Regions from separate parts of the Streptomyces sp. MUSC 14 genome, predicted to be linked through region 2. Evidence: riboswitches for the same ligand, from Rfam matches in the RefSeq annotation. Region 2 holds a riboswitch; the other holds the start of a gene.
The links. Region 2 has a riboswitch for glycine ahead of gcvP (aminomethyl-transferring glycine dehydrogenase). Riboswitches for the same ligand answer to the same signal wherever they lie in the genome.
Positions count from the first base shown of each region.

Region 1 (8,767 bases), on a different contig from region 2:
CAGGAAGCCGACGAGCAGCGAGATCTGGGCGCCGTAGAGGATGCGCGCGAAGATGTCGCGGCCGTTGACCGGCTCGACACCGAGCAGGTGGTCGCCGCTCATGCCGCCCAGGGAACCCTTGGGGGTGCTGAACAGCGGGTCGATCAGTCCCTGGTGGTAGACGTCCGGGTCCTGGCCGACCAGGCCCGTGATCACCGGTGCGAGCAGCGCGATCACGATGAGGAGGAGCACCACGATGCCGCCCGCCAGGGCGAGTTTGTCCCGCTTCAGGCGCTCCCAGGCGATCCGTCCCAGGGAGCGGCCCTGAACGGCCTTCGCGTCGGCGGCGGCGACCGCCGCTTCCTCGGCCGCACCGGGCGCCGCATCCGCGGCCGGCTCGTGCAATGGTGCCGTCATTAGGCTGGGACCCCTCTCAACCGGTGGTAACCGGCCCGCACTTGCCGCTGGTAGCGGCATCATTCAGTCCGTCGTACACACAGGGGCGAGCCCCTTGAAGGGGGAGTCTTCAATGCCCGCGCGACAAGTCGCCAGCCTTGGCAGCGAATGGATGCGTAACCGTGATGCAAGCAGGCGTTTCCTGTTATGCGGACAGTGAATCGCGGCGAGCGGACGGTGAGCGGCGGACGCCCTGGGTGAGTTGGCGGCCGTACGGCGAGGTCGGCGGCGGGGTCAGTAGCCGCCGGGCACCGGCGGGTAGCCGTAGCCGGGCGCCGGGGCCTGCGGCCGGGGCGGTGGCTGGAGCTGCGGCTGGGGCTGGGGGTGCGCCGGGGGTACGGCGGCGTGGGCGTCGCGGTCGTAGAACGGGCGGGCGTTGGCCCGCATCCAGATCACGACCGGGTCGTAGTCGTCGGTCATCGCGACCGTCGACACCGGCAGCCCCTCGGGGACCGCGCCGACGGACTGCTGCATCATCGCGCGCACCGAGTCGACGGCGGCCGGGGAGGTGTCGTACACGTCCAGGCCGATCACGAGGTACGGCGCCCCGAGTGCGGGCTGCACCCAGGCGCGGCGCAGGGAGCGCAGGGCGGGGGTGCGGTGGGCGTTCTGCGCGAGCAGGGCGTAGAACTGCGGGACCTCGATGCCCGGCTCGTCCAGCCGGAGGGGACCGGCGGGCTGGCGGTCCAGGCCCGTGGCGATGCGGCGCAGATCGAGCCAGGGGACGCCGACGCCGCCGCCCGGGGCGTGCGGGTTGACCCAGAGGCCGTAGTGGTCGGGGTAGAGGGTGCGGGCCACGTCGAGCCCGTCCACGACCTCGTACGAGCGGTTCCAGCCGCTGGCCGACAGTTCCTGGGCGGAGGTGACACAGGGGGCGTAGTGGAAGCCGTCGACCTCCATCGTCCCGTACTGGGCGTCCGGGGAGCCGGCCTGGCCGTGCCACAGCAGCATCCAGATCTGGCCGGAGGAGGGGGTGGCGAGGGCACGCAGCAGGGCCTCGTAGGCGTCGTAGCGTCCGGGCGTGACCTGGCGCAGCGTGTGTTCGACGCTGCCGCTGTGGATCGCGCTCACCTTGTCGTGCCCTTCTCTGTTCCGTGCCCGTGTGTGGAGACAGCTTATGCGCCTACCAGGGTGGCGCTTCGGGTTCGTTCGCGAGTGCGGGTGCATGGCGGCTGGTCGCGCCCACGCGGCGGAGCCGCATATCGGCACAGCCCCGCGCCCCTTTCGGGCGCTTTCAGTGGCCGTAGTGGTAGAAGGGGCGGACATTTGTCCGCAGCCATTCCGCCACCGGGTCGTCCGTCACGTCCAGGAGGACCAGGCTGACCGGCCAGGCGACCGGGACCCTGCCCAGGGCGCGACCCAGGGCGTCCATCGGGAGGGTGCGCAGGTCGCCCTCCCACTGGGAGAGTTCCACGCCGACGAACATCACCGGGTCGTCCGTCTCGATGGCGGCCAGGCAGCGGCGGGCGGTGCGGACCACGCCGGTCTCGGCGAACTCGGCGGACGCGGCGGCGAGGAAGTCGACCGGGTCGTCCTGCCAGTCGGGCTCGAAGAGGCGGACCCGGCCGCCGGTGCCCGGACCGTCGAGGGGGGTGCGGCCGGTGCGGCACAGCTCGGCCACGGCGGCCGGCGGGAGCGGGATGCCGACCAGCGCGTCCGGGTTCACCGCGAGGCCGACCTGCGCGGGCAGGCCGCGGGCGAACTCGACGGCCGGGGCGATGGTGTACCCCATGTGGGAGCCGACCGCCTGGCGCAGCTGCTCCTCCGAGCTGAAGACGGGCACGTAGGCCTGGCCGTCGATCTCCAGCGTGGGCAGGTCCAGCGGACCGCTGCCCGGCCCGCCGCCGTTGGGCAGCGGGATCCACAGGAAGCTGCGGCCGAGGACCTCGACGATCCGGCCGGCCGCGGTGGGGACGCCGAGGGAGGCCGCGAGCACCTCCTCCAGTTCGTTGCCGGGCCAACCGCCGTGCGGGTGGGGGTGCGCCTGTGCCGGGAAGTCCGCGGGAATGTCCGCCGGGAAGTCCATCTGCCTACCGCCTGCTGGGAACCACTGCTGTGACCATGAAGGCTAGCGGGTTGCCGTGACAGTGCCCTCACCGTGGGCACACGATCGTCTTCCCTCCGGCCCGCTCGCCCGGCCACGCTCATCCGGTGAACACGATCCGGCCCAGGGCGTCCGCCGCGGGGCGGTCCAGCAGGGTCGCCGAGCCGACGCCCGCCGGCAGCGCGCCCCGCTCGACGGCGTCGAGCAGCCGGGCCGTCGTACGGCGGTGGCGGGTGAAGGCGTAGCGGGAGACGCCCCGGCTGCGCTCACGCTGGCCCTCTCGGGCCGTGCCGGGAGCGACGTCGAGCAGGAGCAGGTGCAGGGTGCCGCCGCGGCGGCGGGCCTCGCGGGCGAGCCAGCCGCGCACCCAGCTCTGGGTGCCGCAGTCGTGCACGACGACGCCCTCGCCGGTGCGCAGGGCGCGGCGCAGGGCCGCGTAGTGGGCGAGGCGGACCAGGGGGCGGTAGAGCGGGTAGGGAAGGAGGCCGGGCACGCGGGCGGCCCAGCGGTCGCGGGTGTCCTGGGAGTCGATGCGGTGGCCGGGGACCGCGCGGCGCATCAGCGTGGACTTGCCGCTGCCGGGCAGTCCCGTGATCACCACCAGGTCGCCGCCGTGGAAGAGCAGGGCGCGCGGGCTGCGGCCGGCCCGGTCGCGCAGGTCCCGGACGACCGGGGCCGGGGCGCGGCGCTGCTTCGGCACCGCGACGCCGCTGGTGACGGTGGCGTACACCGGGGTCCTGTTCACCGTGTCGGTCCTCCCCTGTCGGTTCAGTGACAGCTCTGCCCGCGAAACGTAAAGGGAAGGTAATGGACCGAGGTCGGCGGTACGGTCCGCGTGCTGCCACAGGCCGGTTACAAAAGCCCGCTCGGCGTGCAATGATGTGGCCGCCAACTGCATACCGGCCGCTTGAATCCGCGCGGGAGAGTCCCCAGCAGCTGCGTTGGGGCGCCGAAGGAGCAAGTCCCTCCCTTGAATCTCTCAGGCCCCGTTACCGCGCGGGCGAGGCACATCTGAAAAGCGGGCCGCTGCGACAGTGGCTCCACCCAAGGTGCAAGCCGTGATCGTCCCCGTGGCGGTCCTGGCGAACCTCTCAGGTTCCGATGACAGATGGGGAGGAACGTTCCTCGCCCGTCCTGTGTGTCCTGGGAGACGACCGACCGATGAGCAGCACTGAACTCCGTCACACCGCGCTCGATGCCGTGCATCGCTCGCTCGGTGCGACGATGACCGACTTCGCCGGCTGGGACATGCCCCTGCGCTACGGCTCCGAGCGCGACGAGCACGTCGCGGTGCGGACCCGGGCCGGCCTGTTCGACCTCTCCCACATGGGCGAGATCACGGTGACCGGCACCGAGGCCGCCGACCTGCTGAACTTCGCGCTGGTCGGCAACATCGCCTCCGTCGGCGTCGGCCGCGCCCGCTACACCATGATCTGCCGGGCCGACGGCGGCATCCTGGACGATCTGATCGTCTACCGGCTCGCCGAGACCGAGTACATGGTCGTGGCCAACGCCTCCAACGCCCAGGTGGTGCTGGACGCCCTCGCCGAGCGCGCCGCCGGCTTCGACGCCGAGGTCCGCGACGACCGGGACGCCTACGCGCTGATCGCCGTCCAGGGCCCGGAGTCCCCCGGCATCCTGAAGTCCCTCACCGACGCCGACCTGGACGGCCTGAAGTACTACGCCGGCCTGCCCGGCACGGTCGCCGGTGTCCCCGCCCTGATCGCCCGCACCGGCTACACCGGCGAGGACGGCTTCGAGCTGTTCGTGAAGCCCGAGCACGCCGTGGAGCTGTGGCAGGCGCTGACCCGGGCCGGCGAGGGCGTCGGCCTGGTGCCGTGCGGCCTGTCCTGCCGCGACACCCTGCGCCTGGAGGCGGGCATGCCGCTGTACGGGCATGAGCTGAGCACCTCGCTCACCCCCTTCGACGCCGGTCTCGGCCGCGTGGTCAAGTTCGAGAAGGACGGCGACTTCGTCGGGCGCGAGGCGCTCACGCAGGCCGCCGAACGCGCCGCCTCCGAGCCTCCGCGGGTGCTCGTCGGGCTGGTCGCCGAGGGCCGCCGCGTCCCGCGCGCCGGGTACGCCGTCGTCGCCGGCGGCCGGGTGATCGGCGAGGTCACCTCCGGCGCCCCCTCCCCCACCCTGGGCAAGCCGATCGCCATGGCCTACGTCGACGCGGCTCACGCGGCGCCCGGCACCGAGGGCGTCGGCGTGGACGTCCGAGGCAGCCACGAGCCGTACGAGGTCGTGGCGCTGCCGTTCTACAAGCGCCAGAAGTAGAGACTGGGCGCAGAGCGTCCACCTGACGTGACCCTGCGCACATTCCCCCTGCCCGGCAGCAGATCCAGCTGTCCCCCTTCACCAGCACTCCCGCGCGTACAGGAGAATTCAGGCCATGAGCAACCCCCAGCAGCTGCGCTACAGCAAGGAGCACGAGTGGCTGTCGCCCGCCGAGGACGGCGTCGCGACGGTCGGTATCACCGAGTTCGCGGCCAACGCGCTCGGCGATGTGGTCTACGCCCAGCTCCCCGAGGTCGGCGACACCGTGACCGCGGGTGACTCCTGCGGCGAGCTGGAGTCGACCAAGTCGGTCTCCGACCTGTACTCCCCGGTCACCGGTGAGGTCGTCGCGGCCAACCAGGACGTCGTCGACGACCCGTCGCTGGTGAACTCGGCCCCCTTCGAGGGCGGCTGGCTCTTCAAGGTCCGCGTCTCGGCCGAGCCGGCGGACCTGATGAGCGCCGACGAGTACACCGCCTTCATCGCCGGCTGAGGAGTCGTAGCCGTATGACTGTCCTGAACACGTCCCTGCACGAGCTGGACCCGGAGATCGCCGCCGCGGTCGACGCGGAGCTCGTCCGCCAGCAGTCCACGCTGGAGATGATCGCCTCCGAGAACTTCGCGCCGCTCGCGGTGATGGAGGCCCAGGGCTCGGTCCTCACCAACAAGTACGCCGAGGGCTACCCGGGCCGCCGCTACTACGGCGGCTGCGAGCACGTCGACGTCGCCGAGCAGATCGCCATCGACCGGATCAAGGAGCTGTTCGGCGCCGAGTACGCCAACGTCCAGCCCCACTCCGGCGCCTCCGCCAACCAGGCGGCCCTGTTCGCCCTCGCCCAGCCCGGGGACACCATCCTCGGCCTGGACCTTGCGCACGGCGGCCATCTGACCCACGGCATGCGCCTGAACTTCTCCGGCAAGCAGTTCAACGTGGTCGCCTACCACGTGGACGAGGCGACCGGCCTGGTCGACATGGCCGAGCTGGAGCGGCTCGCCAAGGAGCACCGCCCGAAGGTGATCATCGCCGGCTGGTCGGCGTACCCGCGCCAGCTGGACTTCGCCGAGTTCCGCCGGATCGCCGACGAGGTCGAGGCGTACCTGTGGGTCGACATGGCGCACTTCGCCGGTCTGGTCGCGGCCGGGCTGCACCCGAACCCGGTCGAGCACGCGGACGTGGTCACCTCGACCACCCACAAGACGCTCGGCGGCCCGCGCGGCGGCATCATCCTCGCCAAGCAGGCCTTCGCGAAGAAGCTGAACTCCTCGGTCTTCCCGGGCTTCCAGGGCGGCCCCCTGGAGCACGTGATCGCGGCCAAGGCGGTCTCCTTCAAGGTCGCCGCCTCGGCGGAGTTCAAGGAGCGCCAGCGCCGTACCGTGGAGGGTGCCCGCGTCCTCGCCGAGCGCCTGACCGCGGCGGACGCCCGCGAGGCGGGTGTGAACGTGCTCTCCGGCGGTACGGACGTGCACCTGATCCTCGTCGACCTGCGCGCGTCCGAGCTGGACGGCCAGCAGGCCGAGGACCGGCTCCACGAGGTCGGCATCACGGTCAACCGCAACGCCGTCCCGAACGACCCGCGCCCCCCGATGGTCACCTCGGGCCTGCGGATCGGCACCCCGGCCCTCGCGACCCGCGGTTTCACGGCCGAGGACTTCGCCGAGGTCGCCGACGTGATCGCGGAGGCGCTCAAGCCGTCCTACGACGCGCAGGCCCTGAAGGCACGCGTGAAGGCGCTCGCCGACAAGCACCCGCTGTACCCGGGTCTGAACAAGTAAGACGCCTTTTGCGGCGCACCGCGCACACTGGAGTACGTACCGACGTACCGGCGTGTGCGGTGCCCGCGCCCCTGTACCACCGTTTTCGCTTCACCCCGTCTTGAGGAGTCGTCCGTGGCCATCTCGGTCTTCGACCTGTTCTCGATCGGCATCGGCCCGTCCAGCTCCCACACGGTCGGCCCGATGCGCGCGGCGCGCATGTTCGCCCGCCGGCTGCGCAACGAGGACCTGCTGTCCTCGGTCGCGGCCCTGCGCTGCGAGCTGTACGGCTCGCTCGGCGCGACCGGCCACGGCCACGGCACCCCGAAGGCGGTGCTGCTCGGCCTGGAGGGCGCCTCGCCGCGCACGGTGGACGTGGAGTCGGCCGACGACCGGGTGACGGCGATCAGGGCGGCGGGCCGGCTGAACCTGCTCGGCGAGCACGAGATCGCGTTCTCCTTCGACGACGACCTGGTCCTGCACCGCCGCAAGGCCCTGCCGTACCACGCCAACGGCATGACCATGTGGGCCTACGACGCCGAGGGCACGGAGCTCCTGTCGAAGACCTACTACTCGGTCGGCGGCGGCTTCGTCGTGGACGAGGACGCGGTCGGCGCGGACCGGATCGTGCTGGACGACACGGTCCTGAAGTACCCCTTCCGCACCGGCGACGAGCTGCTGCGCCTGACGCGGGAGACGGGCCTGTCGATCTCCTCGCTGATGCTGGAGAACGAGCGCGCCTGGCGCACCGAGGACGAGATCCGCGCGGGTCTGCTGGAGATATGGCGTGTGATGCGGGAGTGCGTCCAGCGCGGCATGTCCCGCGAGGGCATCCTGCCCGGCGGCCTCAAGGTCCGCCGCCGCGCGGCCGTCTCCGCCCGCCAGCTGCGCGCCGAGGGCGACCCGTTGGCGCACGCGATGGAGTGGATCACGCTCTACGCGATGGCCGTGAACGAGGAGAACGCGGCCGGGGGCCGGGTCGTGACCGCCCCGACCAACGGCGCGGCGGGCATCATCCCGGCCGTCCTGCACTACTACATGGACTTCGTGCCCGGTGCCGACGAGGACGGCGTGGTCCGCTTCCTGCTCGCCGCCGGCGCGATCGGCATGCTCTTCAAGGAGAACGCCTCCATCTCCGGCGCCGAGGTCGGCTGCCAGGGCGAGGTCGGCTCCGCCTGCTCCATGGCCGCGGGCGCGCTGGCGGAGGTGCTCGGCGGCAGCCCGGAACAGGTCGAGAACGCGGCCGAGATCGGCATGGAGCACAACCTCGGCCTGACCTGCGACCCGGTCGGCGGCCTGGTCCAGATCCCGTGCATCGAGCGCAACGGCATGGCCGCGGTGAAGGCGGTCACGGCCGCGAAGATGGCGATGCGCGGCGACGGCTCCCACAAGGTGTCCCTGGACAAGGTCATCAAGACCATGAAGGACACCGGCGCGGACATGTCCGTGAAGTACAAGGAGACGGCCCGGGGCGGACTTGCGGTGAACATCATCGAGTGCTGAGGTGAACCGCGTGACGGGCGGGGCGGCAGCGGGTGGAGTGACGGGCGGCGCGGATACGGGTGCGGGTGCCGGTGGGCACGGACGCGGAGCGCTGGGTCACCCGGGTCGGCTGCCGCCGGGTCCTGTTCGTCGTGCACAACGTGACGTCGGCGACGCGGCTGCTGGACGCCCTCCCGCTGTTCTCCGGCGACCTGCGCGTGCAGATGTTCGCCACCTGCACGGGTTCGTCCCCGTTCCTGGCCGGGGCACCCGAGCTGCTGGCGCGGGCGGGGCTGCCGGTCCTGCCCTGGGAGCAGGCCAAGGAGACGCCGTTCGACCTGGCCGTGTCGGCCAGCTACGGCGGTGAACTGGCCGCTGTGCAGGGCAAGTTGGCGGTGTTGTCACACGGCGTGGGGTACAACAAGAGGCTCGCAACACCGGACAACACCGGTCTTCGGGCTGTCTCCCGACTGGCTCCTCACCGACGGACTCCCCCTCGCCGACGCCACCGTCCTCTCCCACCCGGGACAACTGGACCGGCTGCACTCGGCCTGCCCCGAGGCGGCGCCCACGGCGGTCCTCGCCGGTGACCCCTGCTACGACCGCATCCTCGCCGCACTGCCCCAACGCGCCCACTACCGCCGGGCGTTGGGCGTCGGACCCGGTCAGCGGCTGATCGTCGTCAGCTCCACCTGGGCCGCCCGCTCCCTCTTCGGCGGAGCCGCCGAGCCTGCGGCGGACGATCTGCTGCCCTGGCTGCTGTCCCGCCTCTCG
Region 1 covers NZ_MLYN01000008.1:164,164-172,930, forward strand. The annotation lists gene BIV25_RS04325 (ABC transporter permease) at 1-396, opposite strand, end outside; gene BIV25_RS04330 (enhanced serine sensitivity protein SseB C-terminal domain-containing protein) at 670-1,506, opposite strand; gene BIV25_RS04335 (enhanced serine sensitivity protein SseB) at 1,670-2,461, opposite strand; gene BIV25_RS04340 (AAA family ATPase) at 2,580-3,224, opposite strand; glycine riboswitch at 3,388-3,484, shown strand; gene gcvT (glycine cleavage system aminomethyltransferase GcvT) at 3,641-4,759, shown strand; gene gcvH (glycine cleavage system protein GcvH) at 4,875-5,252, shown strand; gene glyA (serine hydroxymethyltransferase) at 5,267-6,532, shown strand; gene BIV25_RS04360 (L-serine ammonia-lyase) at 6,647-8,014, shown strand; gene BIV25_RS54205 (hypothetical protein) at 8,086-8,583, shown strand; gene BIV25_RS04365 (hypothetical protein) at 8,642-8,767, shown strand, end outside.
Region 1: it holds a riboswitch for glycine, as region 2 does, so the genes downstream of both, gcvT (glycine cleavage system aminomethyltransferase GcvT) here and gcvP (aminomethyl-transferring glycine dehydrogenase) in region 2, are expected to answer to the same signal.

Region 2 (8,767 bases):
TGTCCGAGCCCGTCCCCGCGGGCTGGCTGGTCGGCGAGGGAGCGGCCCTGGCGATGATCGCGACCGGTCCGCCCGGCGGCCACATCGCCGACGCCAGGGCCGCCCTGCTGCCGGACGGCACCTTCGATCTGGCCGTCGGCACCGCCGAGTTCGGCAACGGCACCACGACGGTGCACAAACAGATCGCGGCCGGCGAACTGGCCACCACCGTCGACCGGATCGCCGTCCGCCAGTCCGACACGGACGTGGTACGGCACGACACCGGCGCCTTCGCCTCGACCGGTACGGTCGTCGCGGGCAAGGCCACCCTGCGCGCCGCCCGCGCCCTCGCCGACCAGCTGCTGGACTTCGCCGCCGCCCACCTGGCCGTCCCGCGCGCGGACTGCCGGCTGGCGGAGGAGGCCGTGCTCCACCCGGGCGGACGCCTGCTGCTGAAGGAGGTGTACGCCGCCTCGCGCACCGTCGGCCTGGAGCTGAGCGCCGACGGGCACTTCGGCGGCACCCCGCGCTCGGTCGCCTTCAACGCGCACTGGTTCCGGGTGGCCGTCGACCCCGGGACCGGCGAGATCCGTATCCTGCGCAGTGTGCACGCGGCCGACGCGGGCAAGGTGATGAACCCGATGCAGTGCCGGGGGCAGGTCGAGGGCGGGGTCGCCCAGGCGCTCGGCGCCACGCTCTTCGAGCGGGTCCTGCTGGACGAGCGGGGCGCCGTCGACACCGCCGCCTTCCGCCGCTACCGGCTCCCGCAGTACGCCGACGTGCCGCGCACCGAGGTGCACTTCATGGAGACGGCGGACGCGATCGGCCCGCTGGGCGCCAAGTCGATGAGCGAGAGCCCGTTCAACCCGGTCGCCCCGGCCCTGGCCAACGCACTGCGGGACGCGACAGGGGTGCGGTTCACCGAGGTACCGCTGCTGCGTGACCGGGTGTGGCGGGCGCTGCGTCGCCACAGCGATAGCCGCCGTCCACCCGGATCGCGGTGATCCCGCTGATGTGCCGGGCCCCGCACCGGTCCTGTGGGAGGACCAGCTGGGGCCCGGCCGCGTCCAGCGCGGTCTCGTCGATGCGCACACCCAGCAGGACGGGCGCGTCCGCGAAGTCCGGGTCGATCTCGGCCCAGGACAGCACCGCGTGGTGGCCGTCGGTGCCGGTGACGGCGATGAGGAAGCGCAGCCGGTCCTTGCGCCGCGCCGGGTCGAAGTCCGGGCCGGCGTCGGCGAGGACGTCGTACAGGCGCGGCCCGGTGAAGCGGTGGTGCTGGACGCCGCTGGTCGCACAGTCGAAACTGACGTCCACCCGGTGCTGCGGCCAGCGCAGCAGCTCCGGAACGGTCAGCCGGGCGGGCCGGGCCAGATCACCGGTCAGGGCGAGTTGCGCGAGCGTCATCTGCGACCACCTCCCGCAGGACGGTACCCGCAGGAGTGCGCCGTACAAACGCACATGCGAGCCACATGTCACAAGTTCGCAGCTCATGCGATGCGACAGGAGACTTACCCCTGGCAGATGCGGCATTATCGTCGCCGCACGGCCGGTTTTCCCGGCCGCGACAGGGCGCGACACTTGTTCCACAGAACGCGAGGAGTAGACCGTGATGACCCGTTCCGTGCACCGGACCCGACGGATGCTGAAGGTTGCCGGTGCGGGAGCCGCCGCCCTGCTGGCACTCAGCGCCTGTTCCTCCTCGTCGAAGTCCTCGGACTCGTCGGGCTCGTCGGCCCCGTCGGACGCCTCCGGCGCCCCCAAGCTCTCCGGCAACGTCACCGTGTTCGCGGCCGCCTCCCTCAAGGAGAGCTTCACGACCCTGGGCAAGGAGTTCGAGCAGCAGCACCCCGGCACCAAGGTCAGCTTCAACTTCGGCGGCAGCGACACCCTGGCCGCGAGCATCACCAGCGGCGCCCCGGCGGACGTCTTCGCCGCCGCCAGCCCCAAGACCATGGCGACCGTCACGGGCAAGAAGGACGCGGACGGCACGCCGGCCACCTTCGTCCGCAACCAGCTGGAGATCGCGACCCTGCCGGGCAACCCGCACAGGGTCGCCTCGCTGAAGGACCTCACCGCCTCCGGCCTGAAGGTCGTGCTGTGCGACAAGACCGTGCCGTGCGGCGCCGCCGCCCAGAAGGCCCTGGACGCCAGCCACCTCAAACTCACCCCGGTCTCCTACGAGCAGGACGTCAAGGGCGCCCTCAACAAGGTGGAGCTGAAGGAGGCCGACGCCGCGGTCGTCTACAAGACCGACGTGCACGCCGCCGGGGACAAGGTGCAGGGCGTGGAGTTCCCCGAGTCGGCCAAGGCCGTCAACGACTACCCGATCGTCCTGCTGAAGAACGCGCCGAACGCCGCGGCCGCCAAGGCGTTCATCGCCCTCGTGCAGTCCGCCGAGGGCCAGAAGGTGCTGAGCGAGGCCGGGTTCCTCAAGCCGTGACCTCGCATCTCGGACCCGACGCCGCGGCCGGCCCCCGCACGGGCCGGCCGCGGCGTCGCCGCGTCGGCACGGGGGGCCGGCGCGGGGTGCCGCTGCCGCTGCTGCTGCCGGGCCTGGTGGCGCTGGCGTTCCTGCTGCTGCCGCTGCTAGCGCTGATCGTCCGCGCGCCCTGGCGGACGCTGCCGGACCAGCTGTCCAGCACCCAGGTCTGGCAGGCGCTCCAGCTGTCCCTGGTCAGCGCGACGGCGGCGACGGCCGTCAGCCTCGTCCTGGGCGTGCCGCTGGCCTGGCTGCTGGCCCGCACAGAGTTCCCCGGCCGGGGGTTCGTACGGGCCCTGGTGACCCTGCCCCTCGTCCTGCCGCCGGTGGTCGGTGGTGTGGCCCTGCTGCTGGCCCTCGGCCGCAACGGCGTGATCGGCACGTGGCTGGACGCCTGGTTCGGGATCACGCTGCCGTTCACCACCACCGGCGTGGTGATCGCGGAGGCGTTCGTCGCGATGCCGTTCCTGGTCATCAGCGTCGAGGGCACCCTGCGCGCGGCCGACCCGCGCTACGAGGAGGCGGCGGCCACCCTCGGCGCGTCCCGCTTCACCGCGTTCCGCCGGGTCACCCTGCCGCTCATCGCCCCCGGCATCGCGGCCGGCGCGGTCCTCGCCTGGGCCCGCGCGCTCGGCGAGTTCGGCGCGACGATCACCTTCGCGGGCAACTTCCCCGGCCGCACCCAGACCATGCCCCTCGCGGTCTACCTCGCCCTCCAGGACGACCCCGACGCCGCCATCTCCCTCAGCCTGGTCCTGCTCGCGGTGTCGATCGCGGTGCTGGCCGGGCTGCGGGACCGCTGGATGACGGGAGCGTGAGCGTGGCCACCGACCCCGGGCGTGTGCGAACGTACCGTCCCATGACCGACATCGACGCCCCGAAGGCCGCCCGGACACGGGTGGGCGACGAGGGGCTCGACGCCCGGCTCGTCGTCGACCGGGGCGCTTTCCGGCTGGACGTCTCCCTCACCGCCACCCCCGGCGACGTCGTCGCCCTGCTCGGCCCCAACGGCGCCGGCAAGACCACCGCCCTGCGCGCCCTCGCCGGTCTCGTCCCGCTCACCGACGGGCATCTCCGGCTCGACGGCGCCCCGCTGGAAGACACTCCCCCGGAGTCCCGCCCGGTCGGCGTGGTCTTCCAGGACTATCTGCTCTTCCCGCATCTGACCGCGCTCGACAACGTGGCCTTCGGACCGCGCTGCCAGGGCGTCCCCAAGACCGAGGCCCGTGCCCAGGCGGCCGCCTGGCTGGAGCGCATGGGGCTCGCCGACCACGCCCACGCCAAGCCGCGCCGGCTCTCCGGCGGCCAGGCCCAGCGGGTGGCCGTCGCGCGGGCCCTGGCCACCCGCCCGCGGCTGCTGCTCCTGGACGAACCGCTGGCCGCCCTGGACGCCCGCACCCGGCTGGAGGTCCGGGCCCAACTGCGCCGCCATCTGGCCGAGTTCGAGGCCGTCGCCGTCCTGGTCACGCACGACCCGCTGGACGCCATGGTGCTCGCGGACCGGCTGGTCGTCATCGAGCACGGCCAGGTGGTGCAGCAGGGCACCCCCGCCGACATCGCCCGCCACCCGCGCACCGACTACATCGCGCAGCTCGTCGGCCTCAACCTCTACCGGGGCCGGGCGGACGGACATACGGTACGGCTCGACGCCGGGCCCTCGCTCACGACCACCGAGGAGCTGTCCGGGCCCGTCTTCGTGGCGTTCCCGCCGAGCGCCGTCACCCTGTTCCGGGACCGGCCGACCGGGGCCAGCGCCCGGAACCTGTGGCGCTGCGAGGTCGAGGGCCTGGAGACGCACGGCGACCAGATCCGCGCCGACCTGACCGGCGAGCTCGCGCTCGCGGCCGACCTCACCACGGTCGCCGCGGCCGAGCTGGACCTGCACCCGGGCGCAGCTGTCTGGGCGACGGTCAAAGCGACGCAGACCCACGCATACCCGGCTTGAGCGACCGTGCGCCCTACCGTGGTTGCCCATGACCCTGAGCATCCGCAATCAGCTGCCCGGCGCCGTCACCGCGGTCCAGTCGGGCGAGGCGATGGCCACCGTGAAGCTCCGCCTCGGCGGCGGGCAGCACCTCATGGCGGCGATCACCCTGGAGGCCGCCGAGGAACTCGCCCTCGCCCCCGGCTCGCCCGTGCGCGCCCTCGTGAAATCGACCGAGGTCTCCCTCGCCACCAGCCGGGTCGAGGGCCTGTCGATCCGCAACCAGCTGCCCGGCGCGGTCACCGGCCTCGTCACCGGTGCCGTCATGGCGACCGTGCGGATCACCGTCGACGGCGGCGAACTGACCGCGGCGATCACCAAGGACGCCGTCGAGGAACTCGGCCTCTTCGTGGGCTCCGACGTGGTCGCCCTGATCAAGGCGACCGAGGTGGCCCTCGCGACGGAGTGACACGTCGAGGGCCCCGCCCGGAGATCCGGACGGGGCCCTCGACGTCACCACTCGCCGACACACCGGCGGGCGCGGGGTGTCAGTCCTCGTACGCGTCCAGCGGCGGGCAGGAGCAGACCAGGTTACGGTCGCCGAAGGCCTGGTCGATCCGGCGCACCGGCGGCCAGTACTTGTCGGCCGCCGAGACACCGGCCGGGAAGACGGCCTCCTCGCGGCTGTAGGCGTGCGCCCAGTCGCCGCCGAGCGCGGCGGCGGTGTGCGGGGCGTTCCGCAGCGGGTTGTCCTCCGCCGGCCACTCGCCCGCGCCGACCTTCTCGATCTCCGCGCGGATGGCGATCATCGCGTCGCAGAACCGGTCCAGCTCGGCGAGGTCCTCGGACTCGGTCGGCTCGATCATGAGCGTGCCGGCCACCGGGAAGGACATGGTGGGCGCGTGGAAGCCGTAGTCGATGAGCCGCTTGGCGACGTCGTCCACGCTGACGCCGGTCGCCTTGGTCAGCGGGCGCAGGTCGATGATGCACTCGTGTGCGACCAGGCCGCCGGGGCCGGTGTAGAGCACGGGGTAGTGCGGCTCCAGGCGCTTGGCGACGTAGTTCGCCGACAGCACGGCCACCTGCGTGGCCCGCTTGAGACCCTCGCCGCCCATCAGGCGGACGTACGCCCAGGAGATGGGCAGGATGCCCGCGGAGCCCCAGGGGGCGGCCGAGATCGGTCCGACGCCGGTCTCCGGGCCCGCGGCCGGCTGCAGCGGGTGGTTCGGCAGGTACGGCGCCAGGTGCGCCCGGACCCCGACCGGGCCGACGCCGGGGCCGCCGCCGCCGTGCGGGATGCAGAACGTCTTGTGCAGGTTCAGGTGCGAGACGTCGCCGCCGAAGTGGCCCGGCTTGGCGAGGCCGACCAGCGCGTTGAGGTTGGCGCCGTCGACGTACACCTGGCCGCCCGCCTCGTGCACCCGGGCGCAGATGTCGGCGACGTGCTCCTCGAAGACGCCGTGCGTCGACGGGTAGGTGATCATCAGCACCGCCAGCTCGGCGCGGTGCTGCTCGATCTTGGCGCGCAGGTCCTCGACGTCGATCTCGCCGTCCTCGGCGGTCTTGACGACGACGACCTTCATGCCGGCCATCACGGCGCTGGCCGCGTTGGTGCCGTGCGCGGAGGACGGGATCAGACAGACGGTGCGCTGCTCGTCGCCGTTGGCACGGTGGTAGCCGCGTACGGCGAGCAGACCGGCCAGCTCGCCCTGGGAACCGGCGTTCGGCTGCAGGGAGACCTTGTCGTAGCCGGTGACCTCGGCGAGACGTTCCTCCAGCTCACGGATGAGGGTGAGGAAGCCCTGCGCCTGCTCGGCCGGCGCGAAGGGGTGCAGCCCGCCGAACTCGGGCCAGGTGACCGGCTCCATCTCGGTGGTCGCGTTGAGCTTCATGGTGCAGGAGCCCAGCGGGATCATGCCGCGGTCGAGGGCGTAGTCCCGGTCGGCGAGCCTGCGCAGGTAGCGCAGCATCGCGGTCTCCGAGCGGTGCTGGTGGAAGACCGGATGCGTGAGGTAGTCGTCGCCGCGCAGCAGCGCCTCGGGCAGGGCGTCCGCGGCGGTCGCGTCGAGCGCCGCTATGTCGCCCGTGACGCCGAAGGCCGCGAGGACGACGCCCAGCCGGTCCCGGTCGGTGGTCTCGTCGCAGGCCGCGGAGACGTGGTCGGCGTCGACCAGGCGCAGGTTCACGCCGTTCTCGCGGGCGGCGGCGACGACCTCGGCGGCCTTGCCGGGCACGCGCGCCGTGACGGTGTCGAAGAAGGCACCGTGGACGACCTCGACACCTCCGGCCCGCAGGCCCTCGGCGAGGAGCGTCGCGTACCGGTGCGTCCGCCGGGCGATGATCCGCAGCCCCTCCGGGCCGTGGTGGACGGCGTACATGCCGGCCATGACGGCGAGCAGCACCTGTGCGGTGCAGATGTTGCTGGTCGCCTTCTCACGGCGGATGTGCTGCTCACGGGTCTGGAGCGCGAGGCGGTAGGCCTTGTTGCCGTCGGCGTCGACGGAGACGCCCACGAGCCGGCCGGGCAGGCTGCGCGCGAACTTCTCCTGCACGGCCATGTAACCGGCGTGCGGACCGCCGAAGCCCATCGGCACGCCGAAGCGCTGGGTGGTGCCGACGGCGATGTCCGCGCCCAGCTCGCCCGGCGAGGTCAGCAGGGTCAGCGCGAGCAGGTCGGCGGCGACGGTGACGAGGGCGCCCAGCTCGTGCGCCTGGTCGATGACCGGCTTGATGTCGCGTACGGCACCGGAGGCGCCCGGGTACTGGATCAGTACGCCGTTGATCTCGCGTGCGGCGATGTCGGCCGGGATGCCCTCGCTGAGGTCGGCGACGACGACCTCGACGCCGGTGGGCTCGGAGCGGGTCTCGATGACGGCGACGGTCTGCGGCAGCGCGTCCGCGTCGACCAGGAACAGACCCTTCTTGTTCTTGCCCATGCGCCGGGACAGCGCCATGGCCTCGGCGGCCGCCGTGCCCTCGTCCAGCAGGGAGGCACCGGAGGTGGGCAGACCGGTCAGGTCGGCGACCATGGTCTGGAAGTTCAGCAGCGCCTCCAGCCGGCCCTGGGAGATCTCCGGCTGGTACGGCGTGTAGGCCGTGTACCAGGCGGGGTCCTCCATGACGTTGCGCAGGATGACCGGCGGGGTGAACGTGCCGTAGTACCCCAGGCCGATCATCGAACCGAGCACCTGGTTGCGGTCGGCGAGGGCGCGCAGCTCGGCGAGCACCTCGGCCTCGGTGCGGGCGCCCGGCAGGTCGAGGGCGTCGGCGTTCTTGATCACGTCGGGGACCGCGGCGGCGGTCAGCTCGTCCAGCGAGCCGTAGCCGACCTGCGCGAGCATCTTGGCCCGCGCCTCCTGGTCGGGCCCGATGTGGCGCTGCTCGAAGGGAACACCCGCTTCGAGCTCCGAAAGCGGCATGCGGTGGGCGGTCATTGCGGAGGCCTCCTGGTCTGACGCGACCTTCGAAGGGCACCACGGTGCGGTGCCCCGACGGCCTCCCCCTCTGTCATCTCAACCTGAGAGCTTCACCGGGCGCCCGAGGGGCCCGGCTTTCACCGTCGGTGAGAGCGGAAGCCGTCGACAACCGCCCTGCTTTCCAGAGTGACCTCGTCCGTGCGGTACGTGAGCCTGAGAGATTCCGGGGAGGATTTGCTCCTTCGGCGCCTCCGAGGTGGTCGGAGGACTCTCCCGCACGGGTTCAGCAGCCGTTGTCAGACTACCAGCGAGGTCAACGCCCGAGTCCTCGAGTGGCCGCCTCCGCGAATGTGCTCTTTCGTAGTGCTTACGGATGAGTTGCGAACATGTGGAGGGAGAGCGACCGTGCAGACCGACATCGATCCGCGCAACCTGATCGGCCGCAAGGCGTTCGACCGCAGCGGCGCCAAGATCGGCACCGTCGACGAGGTGTACCTGGACGACGCGACCGGCATACCCGAGTGGGCGGCCATACGCACCGGCCTCTTCTCCCGCGACGCGTTCGTACCGCTGGAACCGAGCGAGCTCGTCGAGGGCACCCTCCACGTCCCCTTCGACCGCGCCCTCATCAAGGACGCCCCGGACTTCGGCGTAGGCCGTCATCTCTCCCCCGAACAGGAACTCCAGCTCTACCACCACTACGGCCTCGACACGGCCCTGCCCCCACCGCTCCCCGACCGGGACTTCGGCAAGCTGGCGGGGTCGGAGGAGAGCTGAGGGCAGCGCGCACGAGGGCTCCTTTCAGGCGTCGGCAGCGGCATCGGCGGGGTGGCCGCACCGGGGTCGGGTCTCTTCTCCCTGAAAGTCCGGCACCAGCGGCAGCGGCTCCCCGGCCGCGAGCGCAGGGTCGTCGACGGAGAACGTCCGCACCCGCCCGGGAGGGGACTGCGGTGTCTCGAACCGCAC
Region 2 covers NZ_MLYN01000089.1:116,918-125,684, forward strand. The annotation lists gene BIV25_RS42810 (molybdopterin-dependent oxidoreductase) at 1-983, shown strand, start outside; gene BIV25_RS42815 (molybdopterin-dependent oxidoreductase) at 898-1,386, opposite strand; gene modA (molybdate ABC transporter substrate-binding protein) at 1,592-2,422, shown strand; gene modB (molybdate ABC transporter permease subunit) at 2,419-3,279, shown strand; gene BIV25_RS42830 (ABC transporter ATP-binding protein) at 3,321-4,406, shown strand; gene BIV25_RS42835 (molybdopterin-binding protein) at 4,435-4,854, shown strand; gene gcvP (aminomethyl-transferring glycine dehydrogenase) at 4,934-7,819, opposite strand; glycine riboswitch at 7,993-8,087, opposite strand; gene BIV25_RS42845 (PRC-barrel domain-containing protein) at 8,207-8,578, shown strand; partial or broken gene BIV25_RS42850 (DNA polymerase IV) at 8,500-8,767, opposite strand, start outside.